4 regions of the Pseudoalteromonas sp. NEC-BIFX-2020_015 genome follow, and region 1 is predicted to be linked to each of the others. Evidence: predicted binding sites of a transcription regulator. Region 1 holds the regulator's gene; each other region holds the start of a gene.
What was found. The regulator sigma-54, encoded in region 1, starts transcription at its own class of promoters, with help from an activator protein. The targets are predictions, from matches to a motif close to GTTGGCACGNNNNTNGNNT.
Positions count from the first base shown of each region.

Region 1 (7,850 bases):
AAACAGTGTCAGGCAGGCTCCTTAGCACTTCACCTAAATCATCATGCCCCATGTCTTCAGTGGCCGCAGCAATATGCTCCGGTTCCATTTGGGCGATAATACCTAAACGAACATCTTCTGAGAGTTCTTCGAGTACGTCACCTTGAACATCAGGGTCAACTAGTTGCCATAGTTGGGTACGAGTTTTATGGGGGGATGACTCAAGCAGTAATGCGGTGTCACATGGAGCTGTTTTTGCCAACATACGCCTAACTTGAACAAACTGACCACTGTTAAGTGACTTAGTCACTTGTTTTAGTTGTTGTAGTGGGTAATCTTGTTCAAAAGCTTCAGGCATTGGCGTCCTTAAATAATTAATACACTTTTAGGGTAGGGTAGACTTCGATAATTAAGCAGGCTGATTGTTATAACCAACATGCTTATTCAGTTTATCGCAATTTGTAAAGCGATACTACGAGCTATTCTTGCTCGTTAAATTTCTGTGCAATAAGTTGCCCTATTGCCGCTAGTGCGGGTTCTGCATCGGGGCCTTCGCACACTACTTTTACTTCTTTTCCTTGGCTACTTTCAAGTAACATTAAGCCTAATACGCTATCTCCAGCGGCTTTTTTGTTATCTTGATGAAGCGTAATACTGGCATCGAACTGCACGGCTAGTTGCGCTAATACACTGGCTGCACGGGCGTGTAAACCAAGCTTATTTTCTATTAAAAATGTATCTTCTAAACGCATTGGTTTCTCTTCGTTTATTCTTGTTCGCGATGGCGAATCTTCACATTACTATGGCTCATTGCAAAGCTTTCGCCAATGGTTTGTGCTAAATACACTGAACGATGTTGTCCACCGGTACAGCCGATTGCAATTGTTAAGTAGCTACGATTATTGCGTTCAAGGTGTGGTAACCATGTTTGCATAAAAGTTTGAATTTGCCATGTGAATTTTTGCACTATGCTGTGACTCGCTAAATAATCTTTTACCGGTTGATCAAGCCCTGTTAGTGGCTTTAATTCAGGTTCCCAGTGTGGGTTTGGTAAAAAGCGCGCATCAAATACATAATCAGCTCCCTTAGGAATGCCATGCTTAAAACCAAATGACTCAAATGTAATGATCAGTTTTTTATCTTTTTTGCCTAAGATTTTTTCGCGAATTGATTCAGCCAGCTGGTGGACACTTAAATCGGTTGTATCAAGAATAAAGTCGGCGCGGGTAATGAGTACATCTAATAGCACTTTTTCTTGTTTAATGGCTAAATCAAGTGGCAGTGAATCTAAAGAAAGTGGGTGTAAACGGCGTGTTTCAGAAAAGCGCTTAATGAGCGTTTGGTCGTCACTGTCTAGATAAAATAGAGTTGGGTTTGCAAACCCCGGAAGATACTCAAGAATATCATTAAACTCTTGCTGTTCTTTGGGTAAGTTACGCACATCAATACTGACGGCAATCTTATCGTAGTTATCAGATACACTGCGTACTAACGACGGTAATAAGTTTACAGGGATATTATCAACACAATAATAGCCAAGGTCTTCTAATACACGCAAAGCGACAGATTTACCTGACCCTGAGCGCCCACTGATGATAATTAATTCCATGTAAACTCTCCTTCTTTTAACTACGACTGTTCAACAATGACTTGATATAGATCTTGGTCTGTTTTTGCGCTACGTATTTGTTTACAAAACTCTTTGTCGTTGAGTTTATCAGCAATTGTAGCTAACGTCTTTAAATGAAGTTCACTGTCACCATCAGGTACGATGAGTGCAACAAAAATATCGACGGGGCGATTATCAATGGCATCAAAATTGATTGGTTGTTCGCTTACTAAAATTAAAGCGAGTGGTTCTTGTGCGCCACTCATGCGACCATGCGGGATCGCGATACCACGGCCAATACCTGTACTACCTAATTTTTCTCTATTTAATAGAGCACTCAATATGTCTTGTTGTGATAAGTGAGGAAGCCGTTCATGAGCCAATTGGCTGATAAATTCGAGGATACGTTTTTTGCTATTAAAAAGGACCGCAGCTTTACTGCAGTCCTGACAAGTAAGTGAACTTAGTTTCATAGTGTTAGTGTCGAGCGTGCTTCTCTTTGTGTTTGATAACTTGACGGTCGAGTTTATCGATGAGCCCGTCAATCGCGGCATACATGTCCTGGTGCTGCGTTGAGGCAAATAGCTCTGCGCCACTGACATGTAATGTTGCTTCTGCTTTTTGGTTGAGCTTTTCTACGTCAAGAATAACATGGACATTGTTGATGTGATCAAAATGCCTCTCAAGCTTCGCAAACTTATTGTTTACATAGTCTCTTAATGAATCAGTAATTTCTACGTGACGACCAGTTAAATTTAGTTGCATAAGCATTTTCCTTCTTGTGGTTTTACGCCTTAAATCAAGCTTTTACGTTGATTTGACGGTGGAATAGCTAGCGATTCACGGTACTTTGCTATTGTTCGTCTAGCTACTTTGATACCTTGCTCTGCCAATATATCTGCAATTTTACTATCACTCAATGGTTTAGCTGAGTTTTCTGCTGCAATCAATTTTTTTATGAGTGCACGAATTGCTGTCGATGAGCATTCTCCGCCATTTTCGGTACTGACATGGCTTGAGAAAAAATACTTTAACTCAAAAATACCACGTGGTGTATGCATGTACTTCTGGGTTGTTACCCGGGAGATTGTTGATTCATGCATTTCAACCATTTCAGCAACATCGTTTAATACCATAGGTCGCATAGCCTCGGGGCCATGCTCAAAAAAACCTTGCTGCTGTTTAACAATGCAGTTCGTTACTTTGAGTAATGTGTCATTACGACTTTCTAGGCTTTTTATAAACCATTTAGCTTCTTGTAAATGAGAGCGAATAAATTGGCTGTCAGTGCTCGATTTTACAGAGCGCGACATCGCCGCATATTGGCTGTTAACTCTAATTTTTGGCATGCTATCAGGGTTGAGCTCTACCACCCAGCGGCCTTTAATTTTTTTCACTGACACGTCGGGAATAACGTACTCTGACTCTTCTCGAACTATGGTATCCGCAGGCTTTGGATTAAGGCTGTGGATGAGTGTCATTACTTCTTTTAGTTCATCTTCCTTTAGCTTAGTCTTTTTCATCAAAGTACGATAGTCGCGACTAGCTAATAAATCGATATGATCAGTTAAAATCATTTTTGTTTCGCTAATCCAAGGCGTTGCAGGATCAAATTGATTTAGCTGAATACATAAACATTCAGGTAGGCTGCGTGCAGCAATACCGACCGGATCAAATAACTGAATACGCTTTAATACCGCTTGAACTTCATCAAGTTCAATTTCTTCTTCGTTATTACCTTTGTTTAGGCTTTCAGCAATGTCTTCACAGCTTAATGTAAGAATACCTGAGTCATCAACCGCTTCGACAATGGCTATCGCGATAGCTTCGTCAGTCGGACTAAAATGTGTCAGCTGTAGTTGCCACATAAGGTGATCGTGGAGGGTTTCAGATGAAGCGCCTTGATAAATAGATTCATCTTCAGGCATTGGCCCTGATGAAGAGCTTGGTGCGGCGCTCATGTATTCATCCCATGTAACATCCATCGCCATTTCGTCGCTTACGGTATCTTTTGCTAGCGCTTCACTGCTTTCTTGTTCGTATTCACTTGGCGTGTCATCAGCAGAGGCACTGACAGTTTGATCATCAGTATCTTGTTTTTGTTCGTTCTTACCACCTGATTCATCACCAAAGTCATTTTCATCGACCTCAAGTAATGGATTGCTATCTAGTGCTTCTTGGATCTCTTGTTGAAGATCTAATGTGCTCAACTGCAACAAACGAATAGCTTGTTGTAGTTGTGGTGTCATTGTAAGTTGCTGGCCCATGCGCAGCTGGAGTGATTGCCTCATGTATCTCTAACAATCCTTTTATTGTTGTCATAATTAAGTCTAGCAGAACCTTAGCCGGGCGTGGCTTTATAGCCTAAATTGCTCACCCAAATAAACGTCGCGGACTGTTTGGTCGGCAAGTACATGCTCAGGAGTGCCTGATGCAATTAACTCCCCATGAGAAACTATGTAGGCTTTTTCACAAACATCAAGGGTTTCTCGTACATTGTGGTCGGTAATAAGTACGCCTATCCCACGGTTTTTAAGATGTTCAATAATCTTCTTTATATCTAACACCGAAATAGGATCAACGCCAGCAAAAGGCTCATCTAACAGGATAAATTTAGGGTTTGCGGCTAAAGCGCGAGCAATTTCAACGCGACGGCGTTCACCACCAGATAATGCCATACCTTGACTATCACGGATGTGCTGAATGCTAAATTCATCAAGTAAGCCATCAAGCGCTTCTTCACGAGCTTGTTTATTTAGCTCTTTACGGGTTTCGAGTATCGCCATCAGGTTTTGGTAAACGGTCAGTTTGCGAAATATCGAAGATTCTTGCGGTAAATAGCCAATCCCTAAACGTGCACGGCTGTGCATTGGCAATAAGGTGATGTCGTTATCATCTATGCTTATTTGACCTTTGTCGCTTGGCACTAATCCTACAATCATGTAAAAAGTGGTGGTTTTGCCTGCGCCATTAGGGCCAAGTAAGCCAACAATGCTGCCAGCGCTGACTTCTAAGCCTACATTTTTTACTACTTGGCGGCCTTTATAACTTTTTGCTAAAAACTCAGCTTTTAATGTGCTCATGGCTGACCTTTTTCGTTATCTTTTTTAGTGTTTACTGGGACTAATATTGTATGCACTCGTTCGTCTGAATTTTCATCTTTTTCAGCGCTAATTAATTGTTGGTCCATGTCGTATGTAATACTTTTGGCATTAATCTTTTGACCTGCTTGAGTGACTTGGGCGTTACCGATTAAAGTTAAATAGCGTTTATCAACATCGTAACGAACCTCATTGGCGCTGGCGCTCATAATTGTGCCATCTGTTTGTTTTTCTTCAAAGTATGCAGGGCTTCCAGTGGCAACAAGCAGCTGCTTATTATCACCTAAATCTTCACGTTTGTGCACTTCTAGGTGATCAGCTGTGATACGACGATTACCATGGATTATCTCTACGTTTTTTTCAAAAATACCGACATTTTTTTTCAGCTGTGCAAGCTGTTTATCAGCGCTTATCGATACTTGTTCTGCAAGTGGAAGAGTACCTTCAGCAAAGCTTGAAAGGGCAATGAACAAGCTAGGTATTACAAGTAAGTGAGCAAATTTATTGGTCATAATATATGGTTCGCGTATGGTTAATAAGTTCTACCACTTCGGCTTTTAAGTCGGCTCTAAGGCCGCGTCCGGTGGTCTTTAAATTTGGTCCGATTAATTCAACAGGCTGTTCTGAACTCATGGTTTGTTGTTCAATATCAACCAAGATATTATCGGCATTAATATGCTTAATCATTGCGTTGTTTGTGAGATTTTTAGCAACAACATTGCCTTCTAAAATCAACTGGTTATTTTCATATAATGTGGCTTCTTGCGCATTGATTTGCCACGTTTGCTGTTGATTATATAAAGTAAAAATAGGCTTTTCAAAGTAAGTAAATCCTAACTGCTGATAAAGTTCCATTTTTGCTGCGGTTACTTTGTGGCTAATTTTACCTTGCTCATCAAATGCGGTTTGCTTTAATTCGACCGCGGTATAATCAGGTTTTGCTATCACATCTTCTTGATTTTTTACCGTGGTCGTTGTTTGGCTAAAGTACGGGAGCCACAACCACGCCATAAAACCTATAAATAATACGCTTAATATTAAACGCGCACTATTCATGAGCTAGTCCCTTCACTGGTCAATGGTTTTCCATTAACTAGCATTAATAGGTCAGTTAGCTCGCGTACTGCACCAAAGCCACCGGGTAGCATTGTTGTGTAATGTGATAGTCGCTTAATTAGCGGGTGTGCGTCATTTACAGCAACTGCAAAGCCAACCAGTTCCATAACCGGTAAATCAGGACCGTCATCGCCGATATAGGCAATTTGTTCGTCACTTAACTGGAGTTTATCTTTTAGCTCTTGATAAGCGTGCAACTTGTTTTCTTGGCCTTGGTAGATATGCGGTACAGTTAGGCTAGTCATTCGTTGCTGAACTATCTGTGAATGGCGGCCTGTGATCACGGCTACTTCAAAACCACTATTGATAAGCGCTTTGATACCAAAACCGTCTTTAGTATTGAAGGCTTTTAGTTCTTCACCTTGGTTACCAAGATAAATACGGCCATCAGAGAATACCCCGTCAATATCACAAATAAGTAATTTAACTTTTTTGGCGCGGGTTTGCGCATCGTCTGAAAGTGGTTGGTATAAGTCTGCAAATTGCATTATAAAACTCCTGCTTTTAGCAAATCTTGCATGTTAAGTGCGCCAATAGGGTGGTGATTTTCATCAATGACAATTAAGCCATTAATGCGTTTATTCTCCATGATATTAAGCGCCTCGGCTGCTAGCATATCGGCTGTAGCGGTTGTGCAAGAACGGGTCATTACGTGACTAATTAAAGTACTGTGAATATCAATTCGTTGCTCTAAAATTCGGCGCAAATCACCATCTGTGAACAAGCCAGCAAGTTGACCCGAATTATCAACTATAGCGGTCATGCCCAAGCCTTTAGCCGACATTTCAATTAACGCGTCTTTAATACATTGCGTGTCTTTGATGATAGGCGTTGTATTGCCAGTATGCATAATATCTTTTAAGCACAGCAATAAGCGTTTGCCTAAACTTCCACCAGGGTGTGATAGTGCAAAGTCGTCAGCAGTAAAACCTCGCGTTTCCAGTAGGGCAACTGCCATTGCATCCCCCATAGCAAGCGTGGCTGTTGTGCTTGCTGTTGGGGCAAGGCCAAGCGGGCATGCTTCTTGGCTTACTTTAACGCATACGTGAACATCAGCCCATGTAGCCATTGATGAGTCAGGATTGCCGGTCATTGCGATCATTTTTGCACCAAGGCGCTTTATGACCGGGATAATGTTTAATACTTCACTGGTTTCACCTGAATTAGAGATAAGAATAACCACATCATCACGTGTGATCATACCTAAATCGCCGTGGCTTGCCTCTCCTGGATGTACAAAAAAAGCAGGGGTACCTGTGCTGGCTAACGTTGCCGCTATTTTATTACCAATATGGCCAGATTTACCCATGCCTACGACAATAATCCGACCGCTGCATTGATACATTAGTTGGCAGGCTTGATTAAAATTATGATCAAGGTATTGAGCAATATCAGCAAGGGCTTGGCGTTCTATTTCAAGGACTCGTTTACCTTGTTCAATAAAATTTAACTGCGTCATTGTGTTATCCATTTTATGAGGTGCATTAAGCAACTTGGCTGAAAATATAACCTTGGTATACTAAAAATGAGATCAGTAATATGCCACCTTCTACTCGAGTAATACGTCGTGACCCTCTAAAACTCAAGGACATGGCAATTAATGCGATGGTTGCACCAATCATTATTAATGCATCGCGGTTTGCTGCTGAAGGGTCAATGATCGATGGGTTTATAATACCAGCCAGTGGCAATACGGCTAATATGTTAAATAAGTTTGAACCAACGATATTACCTAAAGCTAAGTCATCTTCTTTTTTAAGGACCCCAGCAATACATGCTGCAAGTTCTGGCAAGCTTGTACCAATGGCAATAATTGTTAGACCGATAACTAAGTCACTCAAACCAAAGTACTGTGCTATGTCAACGGCTGAACCAACTAAAAAATGCGAACTGATTGGCAGTAATATCATGCCAATGACTAACCAAAAAAGCGCCGACTTAGTTGTTACATTGTCAGGCACATCTTCACATGCTTCGCTTACAAACGGGTCATCTGCTTCGTTTTTTGCTCGAATAGATACAAAAATAAGACCGACAATAAATAT
Region 1 covers NZ_JABCJL010000024.1:25,534-33,383, forward strand. The annotation lists gene mgtE (magnesium transporter) at 1-337, opposite strand, end outside; gene HH219_RS16205 (HPr family phosphocarrier protein) at 459-731, opposite strand; gene rapZ (RNase adapter RapZ) at 746-1,588, opposite strand; gene HH219_RS16215 (PTS sugar transporter subunit IIA) at 1,609-2,061, opposite strand; gene hpf (ribosome hibernation promoting factor) at 2,066-2,353, opposite strand; gene HH219_RS16225 (RNA polymerase factor sigma-54) at 2,383-3,879, opposite strand; gene lptB (LPS export ABC transporter ATP-binding protein) at 3,946-4,671, opposite strand; gene lptA (lipopolysaccharide transport periplasmic protein LptA) at 4,668-5,201, opposite strand; gene lptC (LPS export ABC transporter periplasmic protein LptC) at 5,191-5,745, opposite strand; gene kdsC (3-deoxy-manno-octulosonate-8-phosphatase KdsC) at 5,742-6,293, opposite strand; gene HH219_RS16250 (KpsF/GutQ family sugar-phosphate isomerase) at 6,293-7,264, opposite strand; gene HH219_RS16255 (calcium/sodium antiporter) at 7,290-7,850, opposite strand, start outside.

Region 2 (7,850 bases), on a different contig from region 1:
ATAGTCATCAACATCAAAGTGCCGCATTTGTAAATAACTTAGTTGTATCGCGTATAGCCGACTCAGAGCGCTTTCTAATTCGTAACAATCAGTATTTTTATTGGAATGAAAAGAACAAGCACAGCACCGAATTAGCCATTACAAGTTCAGCGCAATTGTATCAGTTGATTACAGAGGTATTTAAAATTCAGGTACCTGAGACATTCGTTGAGAAGCTATTTAAATGCAAATTAGCCGCGTGATTCAAGGTAGTCATTTAATTTTGTAATGCGTTCACTCATGCCTTCAATAATACGATCTTTAATTTTTTCGCGGATCACATTAGGTAAGCGAGTCAGTGCTTCAGGTGTAATAGCAAGCACGATAGTGTCGCTTTTGGCGCGTGCACTGGTGCTACGCTCTCGGTTGTTAATAAATGCGCCTTCACCAATAAATTCACCAGGCTCAATTGTGCCTAAGTCAAGTAAGTGGCTGTGTTTATAGACAACAATGGCACCGCTGAGAACAATGTATAAGCGTTTGTCGTTATCAAACTGCTTAAATAAAAAACGGCTTTGGCTAATTAAATATAATTGACTGAATGATTCAAGCAAAACTTGTCGTTCGTTGAGTGAGAACTCTCTAAAAAAATTCAGTCTATTAATAATTTCCATCTGTTTTATGAGAGGAATGTGCTCGATTAACTTCATCAAAAACCAATATTGTCATTTTATGAATTAATATTGCGCTCTTTTAATTTTCTGGTCAATGTATTACGACCCCAGCCAATTTTTACTGCTGCTTCTTGTTTGTGTCCAGCGCAGTTGGCTAGTGCCGTTTTAATCAAGCGGGTTTCTAATTGAGCTTGTACGTTAGGCCAAATATTCTCTTTACCTTGTTTAAGCTCTTGATTCAGCCATTGCTGAAATGCATCGAGCCAGTCACCTTCTTGTTGCGACGCCTCTACTTCGAGAATCTCAGGAGGTAAATCTTGCTCACTGACTAATTCACCCGGTGCCATAACGGTTAGCCAGCGGCAAGTATTCTCTAATTGACGAACATTTCCGGGCCAGTTGAATAAGCGCAGTTGATCGGTTGCTTTTGGGCTAAGAATTTTGCTTTCTACTTGCAAGTCTTTGGCGCTTTTATGCAAAAAGTGTTGCGCTAAGCGTTCTATATCTTCGGTGCGTTCACGTAGCGCGGGAAGGCGTAACCTGACGACGTTTAAACGGTGAAATAAATCATCTCTAAACTTACCCTGCTTAACGAGATCTTCAAGGTTTTGATGTGTTGCAGCAATAATACGCACATCTACTTTAATACTTTGATGCCCACCAACACGGTAAAATTCACCATCTGCTAATACGCGTAATAAGCGTGTTTGCACATCCAATGGCATGTCACCGATTTCATCTAAAAATAAGGTGCCGCCATTAGCTTGTTCAAAACGGCCTTTACGTACGCTATCAGCACCTGTAAAGGCACCTTTTTCGTGCCCAAAGAGCTCTGACTCAACCAGTTCCTTAGGAATGGCGGCCATGTTTAAAGCAATAAATTGATTTTCTTTTCGTGGGCTATGGTTATGCAAAGCACTGGCGACAAGCTCTTTGCCTGTACCAGACTCACCATTAATGAGCACACTCATGCTTGATGCCGATAGTTTACCTATAGCACGAAACACCTCCTGCATAGCGGGGGCTTCACCAATAATGTGCGCACTTTTGGGGGGAGCTTGCTTACGCTTGGTCTTTTTTGTCGCATTCGCACGGCACGCACTTTCAACAAGGCTGACGGCTTCATTTAAATCAAATGGTTTGGCTAAGTATTCAAAAGCACCTTTTTGAAACGCATTGACTGCTGAATCTAAATCTGAATGCGCGGTCATGATAATAACTGGCAGCCCTGGGTTTTGCTCTGCTATTAGTTCTAACAGTGCCATACCGTCCATTCCGGGCATACGTACGTCAGAAATAAGCACAGTCGGTTGGCTAAATTTAAGTGCAGTGAGGACATCTTGTGCATTAGAAAAGCTTTCAGCGTTAAATCCTGCACGGGTGAGTGCTTTTTCAAGTACGAAACGAATTGATGCATCATCATCTACAAGCCAAACTGTTTTCATAGGTGCTCCAAAACCGCTTAATCTACAAACGGCAGATATATATTAAATTCTGTATGACCAGGCCAGCTATCACAATCGATGTAGCCATTGTGTTGGTCGATCAAGGTTTGCGCTATCGAAAGGCCTAGGCCAGAACCACCTTCTTTATTCGTGATCATGGGGTAGAATAGCGTTTCTTTAATGCTAGGATCGATACCTGGTCCATTGTCTGAAATTTGTATTTGCAAGGCCTTTTTAGGGGGTTTTCCGGGGCGTCGTTGGCGCTGGTTGATGCGTGTTTTAATTTTGATTACACCACCATTCACTAATGCTTGCTGCGCATTACGTACGATATTGAGCACAACTTGCTGAATTTTACCTTGGTCAATAAACACATCGGGTATACTCGGGTCGTAATCTTTTTCTAAACTGATGTTGGCACAGTTGTCGAGAGTACTTAACCTGATAACCGACTCCAAGGTTTGGTGAATATTACCGTATGATTTTTGCGGTAATTGATTCGGCCCTAGTAATCTATCAACCAGTTCTCGCAAGCGATCTGCTTGCTCAATAATTAGCTCAGCGCATTCATCCCGTTCTTGCTGATCAACCTCATACTGCAATAATTGCGCCGCTCCACGAATACCACCTAAAGGATTTTTTATTTCGTGCGCAAGCCCCCTAATTAGGTTACGTGCAGCTTGGTATTGGTGCATTTGATTTGAAGCTTGATCGTGGCGGATTTCATCATCCGTTTGCCGACATTCGAGCAAAATATAATAGGCATTTTCCAGCATAACGCGTCGTGCACTAATCGCTAATTTAGCATGGCGAGAATCAACGAAAACTACGTCAGCTCTGTGCTGGTGGCAATCTACACCATCAATTAGAGCGTATTGCGCTATTCGTTTTAAATCAATTGAGTGGTAACTAAATAGGCTATCGAAAGATTGTTTTAAAATACGTTTAGGGCCTAAGCCTAATAGCTCACTCGCACTGTCATTGGCGTACACAAGGGTAAAACGTTCATCAAGTAAAATAACGGCCGTAGTCAGATTTTGCCAAATACTTGCGAGGAGTTCGGGGCGGAAAATATTATTGTTGGGCATGGTTGCACCATTTTAGTGCGTTGATGATATTTAGCAGCTTATCACAGAGTTACGTACAAGAAATGTGTCGTGGTAGAAAAAACACTATTCTTACAAAGACGATGCCCTATGCATAAAAAAAGTGCTGCTTTCACTAACCGAGACCACAGAACCTTCGGAGTTAAATAGTTTCAATTGCAATGTGTGCTCACCTCGGTTTACATCACGAAGTGCAAAAGTACCCGTGTTGCTCGGCTTAGCGAATGCGACACCATCAACGAGTAATTGAATTTTAAAACCGCTCTCAAAGCGTGGAACTATTCTACTAGTAACGTAAACAGACCCTGTATTTTCACGGACAGTTTCTTCATTAGTGGGTGAAGCAATAACAATTTTAAAGTTGACCACCGCAGCGGGCTTATCTTCATTTAACACGGTAATATCAACAGCGGGCATAGATAAATTTTGGCTTGATAATTTAATTTCTTGGGCTCCTGCTCTAGGGCTGTCAGAAAATACCAGTACGCCATGTTTGTCTTTCCACGAGTAGATTTTTTTGTCACCGCCGTAGCTGTTAATACTAACTAAAGACATGCTTAAAAGTAATAAAATTGTTTTTTTCACTGTACAGTCCTGCATTTTTTGCACTAATTAAACTGTAGTGGATAATGACCAAATTTACCATAAAAAAAGCCCGTAAAACGGGCCTTGAGAACACATATATATTATCTATTAGATAATTTTCTCTACAGCGTTATTAGCAGCTATAGTACATTTCAAACTCAACTGGGTGAGTTGTCATGTTAAGCTTTTCAACTTCCTGACTCTTAAGTTTGATGTAAGCATCAATTAAGTCATCAGTAAATACGTTACCTTGCGTTAAGAACTCACGGTCTGCGCTAAGTGCACAGAGTGCTTCATCAAGTGATGCCGCAACAGTTGGGATCTCAGCTGCTTCTTCAGCAGGTAAGTCGTATAAATCTTTATCCATTGCATCGCCAGGGTGAATCTTGTTTTTGATACCGTCAAGGCCTGCCATTAACATTGCAGAAAATGCAAGGTATGGGTTAGCTGTTGGATCTGGGAAGCGTACTTCGATACGACGACCTTTTTCAGACGGAACCACTGGAATACGAATTGATGCAGAACGGTTACGTGCAGAGTATGCAAGCATAACTGGCGCTTCAAAACCTGGTACTAAACGCTTGTACGAGTTAGTCGACGCATTTGCAAACGCGTTGATTGCTTTAGCGTGTTTGATAATACCGCCGATGTAGTAAAGTGCATCTTCAGAAAGACCGCCATACTTGTCGCCTGCGAATAAGTTAACACCGTCTTTAGCTAAAGACTGGTGACAATGCATACCAGAACCGTTGTCACCAACAACTGGTTTAGGCATAAAAGTCGCAGTTTTGCCATATAAATGAGCCATGTTATGGATAACATATTTCATCTCTTGGATTTCATCTGCTTTAATTACCATCGTATTAAAGCGAGTCGCGATTTCATTTTGACCAGCGGTTGCTACTTCGTGGTGATGTGCTTCTACTACTTGGCCCATTTCTTCTAGAACGAGACACGTAGCTGAACGCCAATCTTGGAAATCATCAACTGGAGCAACTGGGAAGTAACCGCCTTTAACGCCAGGACGGTGACCTGTGTTGCCATCTGCATATTCTTTATCTGAATTCCAAGCAGCTTGCTTAGAATCAATTTTGTACATTGAACCAGACATATCCGTTTTGTATTTAACATCATCAAATACGAAAAACTCAGGCTCAGGGCCAAATAAAACTGTATCAGCAATACCTGTAGAACGCATATACTCTTCAGCGCGTTTAGCAACTGAACGCGGGTCGCGCTCATAACCTTGTAATGTTGCAGGCTCAACGACGTCACAACGTAAGATTAATGTCGCTTCTTCTGTGAAAGGGTCTAGCTTAGCTGATTCAGCAACAGGCATTAATACCATGTCTGATTCATTAATACCTTTCCAGCCAGCAATTGAAGAACCGTCAAACATTTTACCGTCTTCAAAGAAATCTTCATCAACTTGGTGATGAGGAATAGAAACGTGTTGCTCTTTACCTTTTGTATCAGTAAAGCGTAAATCAACGAACTTAACGTCATTTTCTTTAATAAAATCTAAAACCGATTGTGACATGTGTCCTCCAACTGTTGGGTTTTATTTTTGCTGCATAATTGCTTTTGTTTATAGTAAGCGTTTTCTGTGCCATATTTATAAGTCTTTGTTTATAAGTTTAAAAAATATAGTTCTACGTTATGCTACCTATTGCGTTGCACCAATGTGAAGCATGAAAAGATCATTTTGGTGCGTAACGGGATTTGGTACGACTTGTATGAATTATAAACACAGCTGTAAAACTAACTTACTTATAAAATACTGTCAAAATATGGCATGAAATGTAATGAATGTACAAAATAACAGTTAATTCAGAAATTAAATTAATAAAAATGTCATATATAAAACAGATACTTATTGGAACTATTAAGAAAGTTTTGAAATATATATTGGATAAACTTTCATCCATGTCATTTATAGGGGATAATATGCGCCCTTTTAAATCCAATGCTGGGACATCTCGTGAAAACGCGGGTGAGAGCGTAAAGCCCCTGCAGGATCATTGAGATTCAATTTCTCTGAGTGAATATATGAGCATCGAAAAGTTAAGAAATATAGCGATTATCGCGCACGTTGACCACGGTAAAACAACACTGGTTGACAAACTACTTGAGCAATCAGGTACATTAGAAACACGCGGCGGTAACGAAGAGCGCGTGATGGACTCAAACGACATTGAGAAAGAACGTGGTATTACCATTTTGGCTAAAAACACAGCCATCTCATGGAACGATTACCATATCAATATCGTAGATACTCCAGGACACGCCGATTTTGGCGGTGAAGTTGAACGCGTACTTTCGATGGCTGACTCAGTATTACTACTTGTTGATGCTCAAGAAGGTCCAATGCCACAAACGCGTTTCGTTACGCAAAAGGCATTCGCACAGGGCTTAAAGCCAATCGTTGTTATCAATAAAGTTGATAAGCCTGGTTCACGTCCTGATTGGGTTATGGATCAAATCTTTGATTTATTCGACAACCTTGGCGCAACTGACGAACAGTTAGATTTTAAAGTAATCTACGCTTCAGCTATCAACGGCTGGGCAACACTAGATTTAGACGAGCCATCAGACAACATGGAACCTATGTTCAAGATGATCGTTGACGAAGTATCACCACCGGATGCAGATCCTGAAGGTGACTTCCAGATGCAGATCTCTCAACTAGATTACAACTCTTATGTTGGCGTAGTTGGTATTGGTCGTATCAAACGTGGTTCTGTTGCTCCTAACCAACAAGTTACTATTATCAGTGCTGATGGCACAACACGTAACGGTAAAATTGGCGCAGTACAAAGCTACCTAGGTCTTGAGCGTATCGAAACTGATAGAGCTTACGCTGGTAACATCGTAACTGTAACAGGTATTGGTGAGCTTAAGATTTCTGATACAGTTTGTTTCCCAGGAAACGTTGAAGCATTACCACCACTAAGTGTTGATGAGCCAACTGTAACAATGACATTCTCTGTAAATAACTCACCTTTCTGTGGTAAAGAAGGTAAGTTTGTAACATCACGTAATATCCGTGAGCGTTTAGACAAAGAATTAGTACACAACGTAGCACTTCGCGTTGAAGATACTGCTAGCCCAGATAGCTTCCGTGTTTCTGGTCGTGGTGAATTACACCTAGGTATCTTAATCGAGAACATGCGTCGTGAAGGTTACGAGCTTTCTGTTTCTCGTCCAGAAGTTATCTTACGTACTGTTGATGGCGTTCTAGAAGAACCGTATGAAACAGTAACTATTGACTGTCAAGACGAGCATCAGGGTTCTGTTATGGAACAAGTTGGCCTACGTAAAGGTGAACTTACTAACATGACTCCAGATGGCAAAGGCCGTATGCGTTTAGATTTCATGATCCCTAGCCGTGGTTTAATTGGTTTCCAAACTGATTTCATGACGCTTACATCGGGTTCTGGTCTTATGTACCATACGTTTGATCATTACGGTCCTCACAAAGGTGGCGACATCGGTGTTCGTAAGAACGGCGTAATGATTGCAAATGCAACGGGTAAAGCACTTACTAACGCATTATTCAACTTACAAGAACGCGGCCGTTTATTCATCGGTCACGGTGTTGAAGTATACGAAGGTATGGTTATCGGTATTCATAACCGCGATAACGACCTTACAGTTAACGCCCTTAAAGGCAAGCAGTTAACTAACGTACGTGCATCTGGTACAGATGAAGCGCAAACGCTTTCTCCGCACCTTAACTACTCACTTGAGCAAGCGCTTGAGTTCATCGATGATGACGAGCTAGTTGAAGTTACACCACTAAACATTCGTATCCGTAAGCGTCACCTTACAGAAAACGAACGTAAACGTGCGGGTCGTGCACCTAAGTCATAATCTATTAATTTAGAATAATGATTTCAAAAGCCGCTGTATTGTAAGATACAGCGGCTTTTTAGTGGGTGAAAACAAGAGTTGTAAGCTATAAGCGGTCAGATTAGAACAAGCGTGGTTGGGTAGATTGGTTGTAGGTGAAAGACAACCACATAAAGCTTTACCTAAAACAGATTTAGACACTAAAGCTA
Region 2 covers NZ_JABCJL010000027.1:20,112-27,961, forward strand. The annotation lists gene HH219_RS17325 (arylamine N-acetyltransferase) at 1-242, shown strand, start outside; gene HH219_RS17330 (cyclic nucleotide-binding domain-containing protein) at 231-689, opposite strand; gene ntrC (nitrogen regulation protein NR(I)) at 710-2,098, opposite strand; gene glnL (nitrogen regulation protein NR(II)) at 2,116-3,186, opposite strand; gene HH219_RS17345 (DUF4124 domain-containing protein) at 3,277-3,789, opposite strand; gene glnA (glutamate--ammonia ligase) at 3,923-5,329, opposite strand; gene typA (translational GTPase TypA) at 5,839-7,662, shown strand.
Region 2: the regulator sigma-54 is predicted to act here: its motif matches at 5,385-5,403, upstream of glnA (glutamate--ammonia ligase).

Region 3 (7,850 bases), on a different contig from region 1:
GGAGTTTATTGCCCGATTTAACCACCCTCGGTTTAGATTTTGCCATTGCCGCAACATTTATAGCGCTGGTTATTCCTGGCATAAAAAACCTTGCAACCTTAGCAACGGTTGTAACCGCAGGCATAGTTGCTAGCGTTTTAAAAAGCCAAGGGTTTGAGTTGTGGTTGGTTGTTGCTGCACTGAGTGCTATGACCGTGGGGTATATTATTAGCCGTGTTATTAGTCACACAAATAGCCAAATACATATAAAACAGGCGCCTAAATCATGATGACAACTATTTTATTAATGGCCTGTATTACTTTTTTTACCCGTTACTTATTTTTACATCGCGCTTTGCCCTTTAAAGTCGGACCAAAAATGCAGCAATTTTTAAGCTTTAGCGCCCCTGCAGTGCTCACTGCTATTTGGGTGCCTATCGTATTTGTAACAGATAATGGTATTAACCTAAACTGGCAAAACCCATACCTCAGCGCTGCAGTTGTCGCAATTATTGTCGCGTATAAAACGCATAACATTTACTACACAACGCTGGCTGGTATGGGCCTGTTTTTAATTTTGAATTAGCGCCAAATCAATGCGCCAATTCAATTGCCGATACTGGCGCTAAACACTGGCAAGTAAAACAGCACGGCTCTTTTCAAGAGTAACTTGCTCTCGCTCACCGAGCGCTGTCATGCCGTGGCGCTCAAGCTGCTTAACAATTTTATCTGCCACTTCTTCACCTAAGTTGTAATCACTTAGACGAGTTGGCATGTTTACACTATGGAAAAACGCCTCTGTTGCAGCAATTGCTTGCTCAATAGCGGCATCTTCATCGCTAATATCAAGGCCTAAAACACGTTGTGCATATTGTAAAATTTTACCGCGTTTCGTTTCTTTTTGCTCAGCCATCATACGTGGCAATACAATCGCTAACGTTTGTGCATGATCAAGGCCATACACTGCCGTCATTTCGTGCCCTAGCATATGCGTTGACCAATCTTGCGGCACACCAGCACCAATTAATCCATTTAAGGCCATCGTTGCCGACCACATAATATTAGCGCGCACTTTGTAGTTGTCTGGCTCACTGAATGCTTTTGGGCCTTCTTCAAGTAAGGTCATTAAAATACCTTCAGCAAAACGATCTTGTAACTTAGCGTCTACATCGTACGTTAAGTATTGTTCCATAGTATGAACAAACGCATCAACAATACCGTTAGCTACTTGGCGTTTAGGCAATGAGTAAGTCACTGCAGGGTCAAGCACAGCAAATTGCGGTTGTACAAATGGGCTAGCAAATGGCAATTTGTCATGACTATCAAGGTTAGATACAACACTAAAGGTATTTGACTCAGACCCCGTTGCTGGCAAAGTTAGCACTACACCTAACGAAATCGCTGACTTAATTTCACCACCTTTAGCTAAAATATCCCACGGTTCACCTTCATAATTTGCCGCTGCAGCAATAAATTTACTGCCGTCAATAACAGAACCGCCACCAACAGCTAAAATATAGTCAATCTGTTTCTCTTTAACTAAAGTAACCGCTTTCATACACGTTTGATAACTTGGGTTTGGCTCGATACCTGCAAATTCAAACCAAGTATGCTCACTTAACGCATTACTTACTTGTTCATAAATACCATTTTTTTTGATGCTGCCGCCGCCATACGTAACCAGTACTTTTGCGTCAGTTGGGATCTCACTTTTAATTAATGCGATTTGTTGTTCGCCAAAATGAATTTTTGTTGGGTTTGCAAAACTAAAATTTAACATGCTTGCTCCATTAATTGATTATGCATAATGCGTGGTGACCAAATGATTGTAGACTTTTAACGTTTAAATTAAAGATTAAGATCAGGCAATCACTTTTGCACAGCTGCAACAATGAATGATATAAACTATAATTACTTAATATTTTGAGAACATAATATATGTGGCAAGGCCTTGATGAATTTTTACATGTCGTTGAACATGGCAGCTTTACCCATGCAGCAAAAGCTATGGAAGTGTCAACATCTCATATTAGTCGCCAAGTACAACAATTAGAAAACCGCTTAGGCTCAGTGCTGTTTCAACGTACCACCCGTAAAATAAGCTTAACTGACGCAGGGCGTGAATACGCAGTTAAACTCAAAGCCATAAAACAAGAACTTATAGACGCTAATAATCAATTACAAGGCGAACAACGCAGACCCAAAGGCCTTATTCGCATTACCGGCGCGGGGGAATTTGTCGCAACTAATGTAGCACCCAAAATTGTTGAATTCGTAAAACGCTACCCTGACGTGGAAGTCGATATGGACTTTAATAATCGCAACGTTGACCTCGTAGAAGAAGGTTTTGATTTAGCCATTCGTTTTGGGCGTATGCAAGACTCGAATTTAATCGCGAGACCACTATGCCCTCGCATCATGACGCTCGTTGCAAGCCCTGACTATTTACAACAAAACCCCGCTCCTACAACACCTCACCAGCTCACTAAACATAATTGCTTAGTGGCAATGGGTAAACGCTGGCGATTTAATTTTAATGGCGAAATCAAAGAAGTAAAAATTACTGGAAACTGGCGCAGTAATCATCCACGCGCATTACTCAGTGCAACATTGGGTGGATTAGGGATTGCCCACTTAGCTTGCGATATTGTTGAGCAATACGTGCAACAAGGCCAATTAGTAACGCTGCTTGATGAATTTCAAGTCACTGATAATGCATCTTGGTTAGTATACCCACGCAAAGATTTAATGCCGTATAGAGTACGTTTATTGATTGAATATTTACTCACAAGTTTTAGGGCGTGTTGACCTTTTCAGATTAAAATTCGTTCAATCCAAAGGCGATTTAATCGCGGCGCGAGGTTTGTAACTGAGTGGGCTAAGTAAAAAATCGAGCAAAGCTAGATTTAAGCTGTATGTCTGCCACAACTCAGGATAGAATTTACCAAACAACAATAATAAAGTGAGTATTATGAACGACTTTCACCAACTTTCAGCCACAAACTTACAGGGCCAAACATTTGATTTTAGCAGCCTTGAAGGCAAAGTAGTTTTAATTATTAATACCGCCAGCAAATGTGGCTTTACACCGCAATACGAAGGCCTGCAACAATTGCATGCAAAATACGCCGAGCAAGGATTGGTGATTATTGGTTTTCCATGTAATCAATTTGGTCAACAAGAACCTGGAAATGCTAAGGATATCGAGCAAGGCTGTTTAATTAATTATGGCGTTGATTTTGTGATGATGGGCAAAGTGGATGTAAACGGCGAACATGCACACCCCGTGTTTAGACACTTAAAATCAGCCTTACCAGGGTTTTTGAGCCGTAAAATAAAATGGAATTTCACAAAATTTTTAATCGGCCGCAATGGCGAACCTATTAAACGTTTCGCTCCTTTTACCAAGCCGCAACAAATCGAAAGCACGATCATTAAAGCACTTAAAAACTAAAAGCAATAAAGAGGCATACGCCTCTTTATTTTAAACTGTTGCTTAGTGATTCATGTACTCATCAAAGTCATCATCACCTAAGTTTTTACGCAAGCGTTTTTGCTCCAGGTAGTCTTCCAACTTTTTCTTCACCTTTTGCTTATTCTTGTCGTGTTGATTACGCCCAACCATTTCGTACTCGTCTTCAACAAAAGCGTCATCTAGCGCATCGTAACTAAATGTCTTACCCACAACCCACTCCATAAAGTGTTTGAGACCAATGTAGGATTTTTATCACTGCCATTGGTAAAATTAAAATGTTTAGTGCGCTTATTCAACATAGTGAAGCGCACCAAAGTAAAGCCACAACCCATTCTAAAATGATGTTATGTCAGTAATGTGAATAAATAGCGTTAAATTTGAATTCTGGAAAGTGAGACTTTTTTATCGAAACGATAAACATTATTTATGCTTATAAATTTTTTAGTGATTTTGACTAAAAATTAGTGTTTTTATCATTTAATAGACCAATCAAAAAACAAAGAAAACACCCTAACAACATGATTATTAATATTAATTTTTTTTGGCATCAAACTTGATAACAACTAAGTAAGCATTCGTTATAATCAACACATTAGCAGGATATAAAAATGAAAAAATTACTTTTAGTAGGTTCTTTATTTATTGCCACAGGGGCAATGGCGCACAATGATAACGACTCGCATATTTCATTTAGCGGCGATTCGTGCAAAGTAGAGTTTCAAAATGATGTTCGCATTAAACCAAACGAACTCGAAATTTTTACCGCTAACGATCACACCATGACTTTCACTAACAATGGCGAGCTCATTGTTGATGGCCAAACATTGGCATTAGATGACCAGCAGCGTCAAGCAATCAGCGACTACTCAGACAGCCTACGAGGCCAGCTACCTGAAGTTGCTAACATTGCACTTGAAGGTGTAAAAATTGCCGGCGTTGCAATTGAAGAAGTCGCCAATGCATTTAACATCCAAGGTCTAGACAGTATTAATGACCTAATGGCAGAGATTCAGGTTGAGGTAGAAAATACCTTTTATCAACAAGGTGCCTTTGTAATGGGCCAGCAAAGTTTCAATGACTTTGGCGAAAATTTTGAAAGCCATTTTGATGAACAAATTGAAAGTGCCGTTGAATCAGCAATGATGCAATCAATGGGCAGTATTTTGATGGCATTAGGGTCTGAGTTAATGGGTGCCGGCGGCGATATGCAAGCCTTTGAACAGCGTATGGAAAATATGGGTGCACAAATAGAAGAAAAGGTAGAACTGCAAGCAAACGCACTAGAAAAACGTGCTGATGCATTATGTGATAATTTTTCAACGATTGCAGCGCAAGAGCAGCAACTTGTTAAATTAGTACCAGAGCTAAAAAATTATCAATTATTTAGCTACAAACAAAACAACTAAACTCATATAACAATTTGATATCCCTTTAGCAGCACTCTTTTAAACGTGCTGCTTTTTTACTTTTTAGCTAAATGTATTAACTCACCAAGTTTAATAATTGCTTGCTCGACTCGTTCATTCCAAGGCAAGCCATAACTTAACCGTATACAGCTGCGATACTTATTCGTTGCCGAAAATATATAACCCGGTGTAATACTAATACCATTCTCTAGCGCAAGTTGAAATAGCTTAATACTGTCAAAGCTTGGCCCTAAATCAACCCAGACCACGCAGCCACCTTGCGGATCACTAATACGTGCCGTGGCAGGAAAAGCTTGCTGCAAACACCAAATCATCCGCTCTTTATTGGTACGCAGACGCTGCCTAAGTAATTTTAAGTTACGCTCATAATCACCACTGGCCACAAACTCATATAACGTCCATTGATTAATTAAAGATGTTGAGCAGCTTAGTGCTCGTTTATAACGCCTTGCGCGCGCTGCAAACTTTCCCGCAATTAACCAACCAACCCGATAACTCGGAGCCGCTGTTTTTGAAAACGAAGAACACGTTAACACGAGCCCCTTTTTTGAATACGCTTGTGCAGGTATGCCTCGCTCGGGAGTAAAATGCAAATCGCCGTACACATCATCTTCAATAAGCACTACATCTTGTGATTCTAATAGCTCAACTAATTGTTTACGCTTATGATCCGGCATAAAGCTGCCAACCGGATTGTTGATCGAAGTTGAAAACACACAGGCTTTAATATCGTGATCTTGCAAAGCTTGGTTCAGATCATCAAGCCAGATCCCATCATCAGGACATAGCGGGATCTCCAGCGCTTTAAGGCCTAAACTCTCGATCAATTCAATGATCCCAAAATAACAAGGTGACTCGATCGCAATCACATCTCCCGGCATTGTCGCACATTTTAACGCGATCGCTAGAGCCTCTTGTGCGCCATTGGTGATCACTAATTCATGGCTATCAACCCCAATACCAAAATCTAAATAACGATGGATCAACTGCTTTTTAAGCGGCGCAAAACCATCCATCGCCCCATAGTTTATTGCACGACTCCCTGCAATCGACATTACCCGACGCATGGTCCGGCTAAGCATTTTATCGGTTGGGGCTGCCGCAACAGGGTTTGCAATACCAAAAGGCACCACATTCGCTTGATGGATTGCATCGTATACTTGCTCAATTAACACCTGCATATTAACTGATACAGGCGCGCGACTCAGCTTTACCCGTTTAGGCCGAGCAAGTTGTGTATTAACTGTTTTTAAAAAGTAACCAGACTTTTCCCGCGCTTCAACAAGACCTTGTGCCTCAAGAGACTGATAAGCCAATTTTACAGTCGGGATGCTCACATTGAGTTTTTCGGCCATTTTGCGTAATGAAGGAAGTTTCTCACCAGGGAGCAGTGTGCCCTGTTCACTTAAATCGCGAACAAGTTGCATGACTTGCTGGTATAAAAAATCATGATTAGTTTTACTGATCACTAACGACATTGCATTTACCTTTCACTCAAAGCACCCCAAATCTGTATAGGTTGCATTTATAGTTTTCTGTATATGTTAAGTATACAGAAGCGAACTAAAATGAACACTTCATCTTCACACTTGGACCAAGGCCATGAAAAGTATCGCGCTGTACACTCTCACCGTTTTGATTTGGGGCTCTACGTGGCTCGCTATTGAATTTCAATTAGGTGACATCGCCGTTGAAGTTTCGCTATTCTATCGCTTTAGCCTTGCAGCTATTTTGATGTGGATGTGGGTGGGCGTAAAAAAACTCCCTATGAATTACACCCGCCGAGACCATGGTTTTTTTGTTTTATTAGCGCTGTGTAATTTTGGACTTAATTATTTGGTTCTTTACTGGGCACAAAATTACTTAACGTCAGCCATGACATCCATTGCTTTTTCAATGCTGCTCATAATGAATATTGTTAATACCCGCTTATTCTTTGGTAAACCTATCGCCAAACGTATTTACAGCGGCGCTATTTTAGGTGTTTTAGGTATCATTTGCTTGTTTTGGCCACAGTTACAGCAGTTCGACTTGAGTAACGGGGTGTTGGTCGGGTTACTACTTGCTCTAAGTGGTACCTTTGTGGCTTCATTAGGGAATATGGTCAGTGTTCGCAATTCTCACCAGCAAATAGGTGTTATGCAAGGTAATGCGTGGGGCATGCTATATAGCGCGATTGGGCTATTATTTTACGTCATTATTAGCGATGCTCAGTTTAGCTTGTCGGCACCTGCAAGCTATTGGTATTCATTAGTTTATTTATCTGTATTTGGCACTGTTATCGCATTTGCTTGTTACTTTGCATTACTAAGAAACATAGGCCCAGAACGCGCCAGTTATGTGATTGTATTATTTCCTTTAGTTGCCGTTGCACTGAGCACATTATTTGAAGGGTTTATCTGGCAAACGAATACGTTTATAGGCTTTAGTTTAGTGCTGGTAGGTAACGCCATTGTACTAACCCCAACAAAACGAATTAAAGCATTTTTTGCAGCGCGGTCATTGCAGCAAAAAAGCTCCATCCCCGGTTAGAATACGTTTTAAACGTAACTAACCCCAAAGCGCCTACTTGTTAGGCGCTTTTTTTATTTTTAACTGCATACTTTTTTTATCTCTAACTGTATAGAGGTACACGTTGGCACACAAAAACGTAGGGCTCGTGGGTGCACTTGAATAGAAGCAGGTGTTACACCAATCAACTCGCCATCGGCTTCAATAGGTAAATTAGGTGTATTAATGGTTGCAACCGTCACGCGTTGATACTCAAGTCCTGTCATTGTATGGTGATTGCGTAGTAATAAACGCATAAAACTATATAGGTTGCCCAACAACCCACGCGCAGGCATGGCATAGCATTCCAAGTAACCACTGTTCAATCGTGCCTTAGGTGCAATAGCCAAGCCACCACCAAAATAACGATGGTTCGCAAATACAGTGATTAGATTTTTATACGCATACTCACGCCCTGA
Region 3 covers NZ_JABCJL010000003.1:70,958-78,807, forward strand. The annotation lists gene HH219_RS03285 (AzlC family ABC transporter permease) at 1-269, shown strand, start outside; gene HH219_RS03290 (AzlD domain-containing protein) at 266-565, shown strand; gene HH219_RS03295 (iron-containing alcohol dehydrogenase) at 605-1,759, opposite strand; gene HH219_RS03300 (LysR family transcriptional regulator) at 1,918-2,787, shown strand; gene HH219_RS03305 (glutathione peroxidase) at 2,951-3,433, shown strand; gene HH219_RS03310 (hypothetical protein) at 3,476-3,664, opposite strand; gene HH219_RS03315 (YggN family protein) at 4,063-4,860, shown strand; gene HH219_RS03320 (PLP-dependent aminotransferase family protein) at 4,917-6,359, opposite strand; gene HH219_RS03325 (DMT family transporter) at 6,484-7,413, shown strand; gene HH219_RS03330 (YegS/Rv2252/BmrU family lipid kinase) at 7,473-7,850, opposite strand, start outside.
Region 3: the regulator sigma-54 is predicted to act here: its motif matches at 3,995-4,013, upstream of HH219_RS03315 (YggN family protein).

Region 4 (7,850 bases), on a different contig from region 1:
CGCGTTTACTTGTGACGACACACTAATACCCGCGGCTGTAAATACAGCAGAAAAATCTAAAGTTGTCGATGCCGTTGCACCATCAACAGAACTGACATTTGCTGCAAGTGTTGAAAGCGCCTTTCCACCTACTGCAGATGCTACACCTGCAACACCTGAAATAGTGAAACCACCATTAGCCGCTAATGAATTGGCCGTATCACCAACTGATTGCATACTAAACCCAATTGTTTGCACAGCATCAGCGCCGACTTGAAAGCTTGCAGAGTAAGAACCATCTAGTAAATTTTGGCCGCCGAATGTGGTATCACTGGCGATTCGATTAACTTCATCTGATAGCTGCCTGATCTCTTCTTGGATCGCAAGCCTATCTTCATCAGTATTAGAGCCGTTTGCTGATTGCTGTGCCAATGTTCGAATACGCTGAAATGTTGATGTAATTTCATCAAGTGCACCTTCGGCAGTTTGTGCTAAAGAAATGCCATCATTCGCATTACGATTGCCTTGGTTTAAGCCTAGGATTTGCGACTGTAAACGATCCGATATTTGTAAACCAGCGGCATCATCAGCAGCACTATTAATACGCAACCCAGATGATAAACGTTTAAATGATGTATCTAAGTCGTTTCCAGTTCTTTCTAGCTGTCTTTGTGCATTTAACGCACTGACATTCGTGTTTACAAATAAAGCCATAATAAACTCTCTTCTTATCTGTCAAATTAAAGCCACTTTAATTAAGTGGAATTTTGACAAAGTGACTAGTTACAGCAGCCAAGATATATTGGCCCGGGGCAATAAACTGCCACTTTGCAGGTTAATTTAAAAACTTAATAAGTATTGAGCAATCTTTAGGCCAACTTTATGATTATTTATTGACCCCATAAAAAAAGGGCCTTTAAAAGGCCCTTGAAAGATAAGTTTGAGAGTAGGTTTAAAACAAAAACATTGGCATAGTTTATGCTTTGTATATTATGTTCTTACAAATGTGAGAACACTTCAGGATTTTTAAGCGCCTCCGCTTTATCAATCCGTTTCAGCGCCTTTGTTAATACCCCATTAGACAAAGGCGCTACATTCTTAGTCAACTAATTGACGCCGCTTCAAAATTAATAAATCAGTTATTAACCTAGAAGACTTAATGCTGCCTGTGGGCGCTGATTAGCCTGGCTAAGAATTGTTTGGCTTGCCTGTTGTAGAATCTGCATTTTAGTTAAGTTAGCAGTTTCTTGTGCAAAGTCAGTATCTTTAATACGTGATTTTGCAGCACTTAAGTTTTCAGAAATATTCGATTGGTTACGAATAGTTGACTGGAACCTGTTTTGAACAGCACCTAGCTCCGCACGTTTTTTATCTACTACCGCGATAAGCGAATCCATACCCGCCATTACCGCTTGTGCATTGGCTTGTGAAGATACACTGATACCACCAGCAGTAAACACTGATGAAAATGCTGTTTCATCTGCTGATGCGCCTACTTGCGAACTAATCGTTCCAGCTGTAGCACTTAAGCTAGCACCGGTTACCGCACTGGCAACACCTGCAATGCCTGACATGGTGAAACCACCATTATCCGCTATAGAGTTAGCCGTTCCACCAACTGATGCCATACTAAAGCTGATATTCTGAACAGCGTCAGCGCCTACTTGGAAGTTAGCTGAGAAAGAGCCATCTAATAGGTTTTGACCACCAAACGTTGTATCTGCAGCAACACGATTCACTTCTGATGATAATGAACGAATCTCTTCTTGAATTGCTAAGCGATCTTCATCTGTGTTTGAACCATTCGCTGCTTGTTGTGCAAGTGTACGCATACGTTGAAACATTGAAGTTGTTTCGTCTAGTGCACCCTCAGCAGTTTGAGCTAATGAAATACCATCGTTTGCGTTACGGTTACCTTGGTTAAGGCCATTAATTTGTGACGTTAAACGGTCAGAAATTTGTAGACCCGCTGCATCATCTTTCGCACTGTTGATACGAAAACCTGATGATAAACGTTGAAATGATGTATCTAGTGCATTACCAGAATTGTTTAATTGTCTTTGTGCGTTTAACGCGCTAACATTTGTATTTACATATAAAGCCATGATATCTCTCCCGAAGTAAACTTATCATTTACTCTCAAACTTACTGGATTAAGCAGTGGTTGTTATTTTCAACGCTTTGCTTGGTTAATTAAGTTATCGGTCTACTCAAAAAATCCTTTAGCTTTTTTTTAAGTTTTTTTAATAAAAAACATTAATCCATTGTAATTTAATAACTTTTAAATTAAATACAATGGATTTCAATGGTCAAATAATGCAGAGATCACAACTGCTATTTTTTACTAAGATAATATTTTAGGAAGCTATAAGTGTCTAAATATAAAAGATATAAGTTTAAAGGAAGGAAAAAATAAGAGTAAGGCAACAGATTGCCTTACTCTTTGTACTTTATAGATAATCGAACAGTGATAAATTAGCTAAGCGGCCAAATGTTGCCTGCGAGGCTTGTAATGCAGTTTCTTGTTTGGTGAGTTCAGTTATGGCTTCGGCCATATCGAGTTCAACTAAGTCAGCTCGCGATGCTTTATTATTCACATCACGATCGCTGTTAGAGTCTGTTACCTTTTCCGTTGTATTAAGTCGCCCACCCAAACCGGCTTGCGTCAAAGAGACATTATTTTTTGCATTATCAATTTGAGTCATTGCATCAGCTAATACTTGCTCATAATCATCTTGGTTAATTGTGGTGTCAGTCAAGCCTGCGATTAAATCACTTAATGTATTTAAAATATTCTCTTTTTGAGGGGCTTCTAATGTAAAATCCACTTGCCCACTCGCTACAGGACTAATGTCAATTTCCATTCCTGCAAAGTTGATTGTTCCGTTATCAAAGCTACCTGATTCAATAATGTTCCCCCCCTGCTCTACTTGATATGTATTAGGGGTCCCCGCGGTCGTTATCACATTATATGTATTTGCGCCTGCGACTGCATTTGGATCTGCGTTATAACTCGCTTTGTGAAACGCATCAAACTCAGCCTGTTCTTTTACATAAACTTTGGCGCTTGTGATCCCACCGCTTGCAACACCATCATTGGATGTGAGGTTTAAGCGCGCATTTACTTTTTCAAACACATCAAAACCATTGTCGCTGGATTTTATTTCTACACCTTCAGCTACTTTGATCTTATGTTGGCCTTGATCACCGCCGTACTCATACTTACTCGACGTAGAATTAAAGCTGTAAGTTTGCGTGTTATCTTGGTAACCAGAAAAAATATACTTATTGTCTTCTGTTTTAGCATTCATTAAATCATGTACATTACTTTGAATTGATTTGATTTCTTCTGCAATACCTTGACGATCTATATCACTATATGCACCATTACCAGCCTGAATAGCTAATGTATGTGCTTTTTCAAGTGAAAGTTTGATATTTTCAAGCACACTCTCTTGAATATTTAAACGACTGGTCAACATAGTAATATTTTTACTAAATTGTTCATTTGTTTGAATTTTATCTGTATACAGTAATGCACGCGCAGTCGCTGAGGGGTCATCTGAGGCAGTTAAAACACGTTTTTGAGTATTAACTTGCTCTTGTGCTTTATTGACATTTTGTTGATTTTTCAAAATAGAATTCACACTACTTTGATACATTAAATTGTTTGATAAACGCATAATTACCTCGTAGCACCAAGTAAAGTGTCAAAAATAGTACGGGATGTCGCAAGCACCTGAGCTGACGCTGCATAAGATTGCTGAAAGCGCAGTAAATTGGCCGCCTCTTCATCAAGATTAACCCCTGATAATGATTCATACCAAGCCTCTGATTGTTTTGCTAACGCTTCAAAGGCTGCACCATTTGTTTTTGCTTGGTTAGTTACAACGCCTACATCGGTTACTAAAGCCCCATAAGCTTGATTAAAGGTCTTATGATTATCTGCTGTCGCTGTGGTGACAACATTTTGACGTACTAACTCACCATTTTGTAACTCAGCAAGTTTTAACCCATTACGGTTATCATCAAAGCCACCTGTATTAAACTCTAATGTAAAGGTATCACCTGTTGCTGGCGTGCCTTCAATATTAAAATCAAAACCATAACCATCAAACGGAGCGCCTGCTTGAGCTAAAATATTCTCAGCCGGTGGCGTTATTGTAAATGTACTCGTACCGCTGCCGTCTGTAATTGTATACTCGTTTAAATTCGCTGTTTTAACTAAACTAACATCACCATTAGTCAGCCCTGGCGGTGTTGCTGTAAAACCACCGGAGTCAATACTCGTCACATCACCTACAGATATACTCGCTTCACTGGTGTTATTAATATCATTTGCGGTACGAATTGGAGCAGCTAATGCTAAATCTTCTGGCCTATTCGTTGCCATTTCTAAGCTAGATGCAGCCTGAGCATTCAGTTTTATCTGAAATTGATCATCAACGTTTCCCGTACCAGAGACATTAATCTGCAAACCAAACGATTCACCACTGGTAATCGTTGATGAATCAACAATACCGCCAACAATATTAGCCGTAGAGGCACTGCCGAGTGGCTCACCTTTATTATCAACAGGCTGAATTTCAACTGTCGTTGCACTGGTATAAGTAATAACAAAGTCACTTGCAGGTATTTCGCTGCCTTTGCCAGGCTCTAATGTGGCAGTCATTGCCGCTGTACCTGTATTAGCTTGATATGCAAACCCACCGGTTGTAGGTATAGTAAAAATATCGCCACCTAGCTCACCATTACCATCCATTCCAAGCCTATTTTGCTGATTAAATGCATCTGCAATCGCAAGTCCCATTTGCCCTAACTGGTTTTGTGCTGGTACTAATACATCATCACGAAATGCCAGCAGTCCACCAATTTTACCTTTTAGTTTACCTACATCAACTTCAAGCGGCACAGCTTTGCCGTCGTTTATATCTAGGTGAAGTTCTTTAAAGTTAGGATCAGGGTCACCGCGCATTGAAAATAAATTAAATGAACCACTTTGCATTACAAGTGCTTCTCCTGTGCCCATAAACACCAGTTTTTCACCATTAGGGCCGTCTAACGTTTCAATATCAACCAACTCTGATAACTCGCGTATTGCTTGATCACGTTCGTTAAACATGGAACTTGCATCAGCAGCATTTCGCGTCCCATTAACAGCTGCGACTTGTTTGTTAAGCTTGCTGATATTCTGTACTAACGTATTCGCTTCCCCAGAAAATATTTCAAGCTGCTCGTTCACAATATTTTTTTGATCAAATACGATCCCAGATAAACGCTCCATTTGACTAATTAAATTTTGCGCATCAGTCATTACTAGCGAGCGGGCAACCGTTGAAGAGGGCTGATTTAAACTCTCCTGCACATTATTAAAAAGGGAGTTTATACTGGTAGATAAGCTATTAGACTCTTGAGAGAATAATGTATCTACTCGGCCAGCTTCGCTAACAAATTGATCAAAGAATGCTTTATTTGAAGTATCGCGATTTAGTTGTTTTTGTGCGAACTCATTAAGTAATCTGTACGTATCACCACGACCAACTTGATTATCGATCATAGTCATGTGCTCTGTACGCTCGCGCACATAGCCCACTGTATTTACATTGGCAATATTCTTGCTGGTCGTTTGCAGTAATTCTGTATTAGCACGTACACCAGAATTAGCAATGTCTAACAAATTAAACGACATTTTAATTTACTCCTTGGCGAACCAATGTTGCCGCCAATGTTTTAAGCTCAGTGCGATTAAGTACCTGCTTAATTTTATCGGCATAATTGGGGTCGGTTGCATACCCCGCTTTTTGTAATGAATCTAAAAAAGCGGCAGGTTTTGCGGTATTTTGTAAGGCTTCTTGATAACGTGGGTTTTGCGTCAAAAATTCAACAAAGTCATTTACACTGTCTTTGATTGAGTCATAGGCTCTAAAGCTAGCCTGTTTTTTAACAGGCATACCTTCTTCAAATTCAAGTGTAACTTTACTGGCTTTATCACCTTGCCAGCTTCTATCTGACTTAATATTGAATAAATTAAATGAGCTATTACCATCACTTTTATTAATAATGTGTTTACCCCAGCCAGTCTCAAGTGCAGCTTGTGCAACCATTACAGCAGGGTTTAACCCTATTTTTTCTGCGGCTGTTTTAGCGTGCTCCCACACACTTGAGATAAACTCTTCAGCATTTTCAAACTGTGGTTTTTGCTGCTTTTGCGCTTTACTGGCAGAGGCTGAGTCAACGCTAGCATCAGTACTTTTACCGTTTGCACGGTTATCACTTGAAAACTCATTAACTGAGCGCAGTACAGACCCTGGCATAAAGTTTTTAGTATCTGGGGAGAGTTGTTGAACAATAATATCAGCCAAACCTAGCGAGCCTTTTGAAGAAAGCTCAACGGATAGTTGCTGGTCATGCATTTCTTCAAAGAACTTTACACCGCTTGAATTAAATGGACTTTCTTTATCCTCAAAGGCTTCATTTGCTTTGCGCATACTTTTAAGCAACATTTGCGTAAAGATAGATTCAAATTGTGCCGCTGCTTTTTTCAGCGCTTCTTTAGACGCTTCAGGCGAAGCCCCGCCCTTTAAGGCCTCTTGACGAAGTGAGTCAAGATTCCCTAAATCAAAGAAGTTTTGTTTATCGAGATGATTAGTATCCATCAGCAATTTGACACAATAGTTAATAATACTACTAACAATGCAATAATTGAGCCAAATATCATATTGGCGTGTTGGCGTGTTGGCGTATTGGCGTGTTGGCGTGTTGGCGTGTTGGCGTGTTGGCGTGTTGGCGTGAAAGTAAAACAAGTATGCTAGGTGGTTACAAAGTAAAGTTAGCCTCGGCTAGATTTTTTATCCAGTAAACAAATGTCTACAATATCGCGAAGGCGGTAATGTAGACATTCGTGAATGTCACTAATAGATCACATGTTAAATCACAACAAGCTGTCCATTTATTGCCCCAGCTTCTTTTAGTGCTTCTAAAATGGCCATTAAATCACCAGGTGCTGCGCCCACTTCATTAATAGCACGCACTAAGTCATCAAGGCTTACACCTGGATTAAAAACAAAAGCACGCGAATCATCTTCGTTCACATCTATTATACTTTGATTAGTAACGACCGTTTCCCCTTCAGCCAGTGGGTTTGGCTGCGCCACATTTTGCTGCTCTGCAATTGTTACCGTTAAACCACCATGAGTAATTGCCGCAGGTTGTAATTTTACATTTTTGCCAATCACAATCGTACCAGTGCGCGAATTAACAATGATTTTTGCGGCGGTATCAGCAGGCTTAAACTCTAAATTTTCAAGTGTTGATAAGTAAGAAACACGTTGCGATGCATCTCTTGGAGCAATTACACGTATTGATGCGGCATCTATCGCTGTTGCGCTATTTGGCCCGACCAGATCATTTATCACCTGCTCTAAACGTTTTGCCGTTGTAAAGTCAGGGCGATTTAAATTAAATGTAATGTAGTCGCCTTGCATAAAAGGGCTTTTAATCGCACGCTCCACCGTCGCACCATTTGGAATACGCCCCACTGTGGGTGTATTTATAACAACACGGCTACCATCGGCCCCTTCAGCGCCAAGTCCACCAACAATTAAACTCCCTTGCGCTATTGCATACGTATTACCATCAACCCCTTTTAGAAAGGTTTGAATTAAGGTACCACCACGTAAACTACCCGCGCTGCCAATTGAAGAAACGGTAATATCAATTCTTTGTCCTGGTTTTCTAAATGCGGGCAATTCTGCATGGACTGCAACAGCAGCCACATTTTTAATTTTTGGTTTTAAAGTAGCTGGTAATGTAATACCAAAACTATTTAACATACCTTTAAAGCTTTGTTCAGTGAATCGGCTTTGCTCACC
Region 4 covers NZ_JABCJL010000008.1:28,074-35,923, reverse strand. The annotation lists gene HH219_RS07765 (flagellin) at 1-693, opposite strand, end outside; gene HH219_RS07760 (flagellin) at 1,122-2,084, opposite strand; gene flgL (flagellar hook-associated protein FlgL) at 2,430-3,662, opposite strand; gene flgK (flagellar hook-associated protein FlgK) at 3,665-5,668, opposite strand; gene flgJ (flagellar assembly peptidoglycan hydrolase FlgJ) at 5,670-6,635, opposite strand; gene HH219_RS07740 (flagellar basal body P-ring protein FlgI) at 6,906-7,850, opposite strand, start outside.
Region 4: the regulator sigma-54 is predicted to act here: its motif matches at 6,673-6,691, upstream of flgJ (flagellar assembly peptidoglycan hydrolase FlgJ).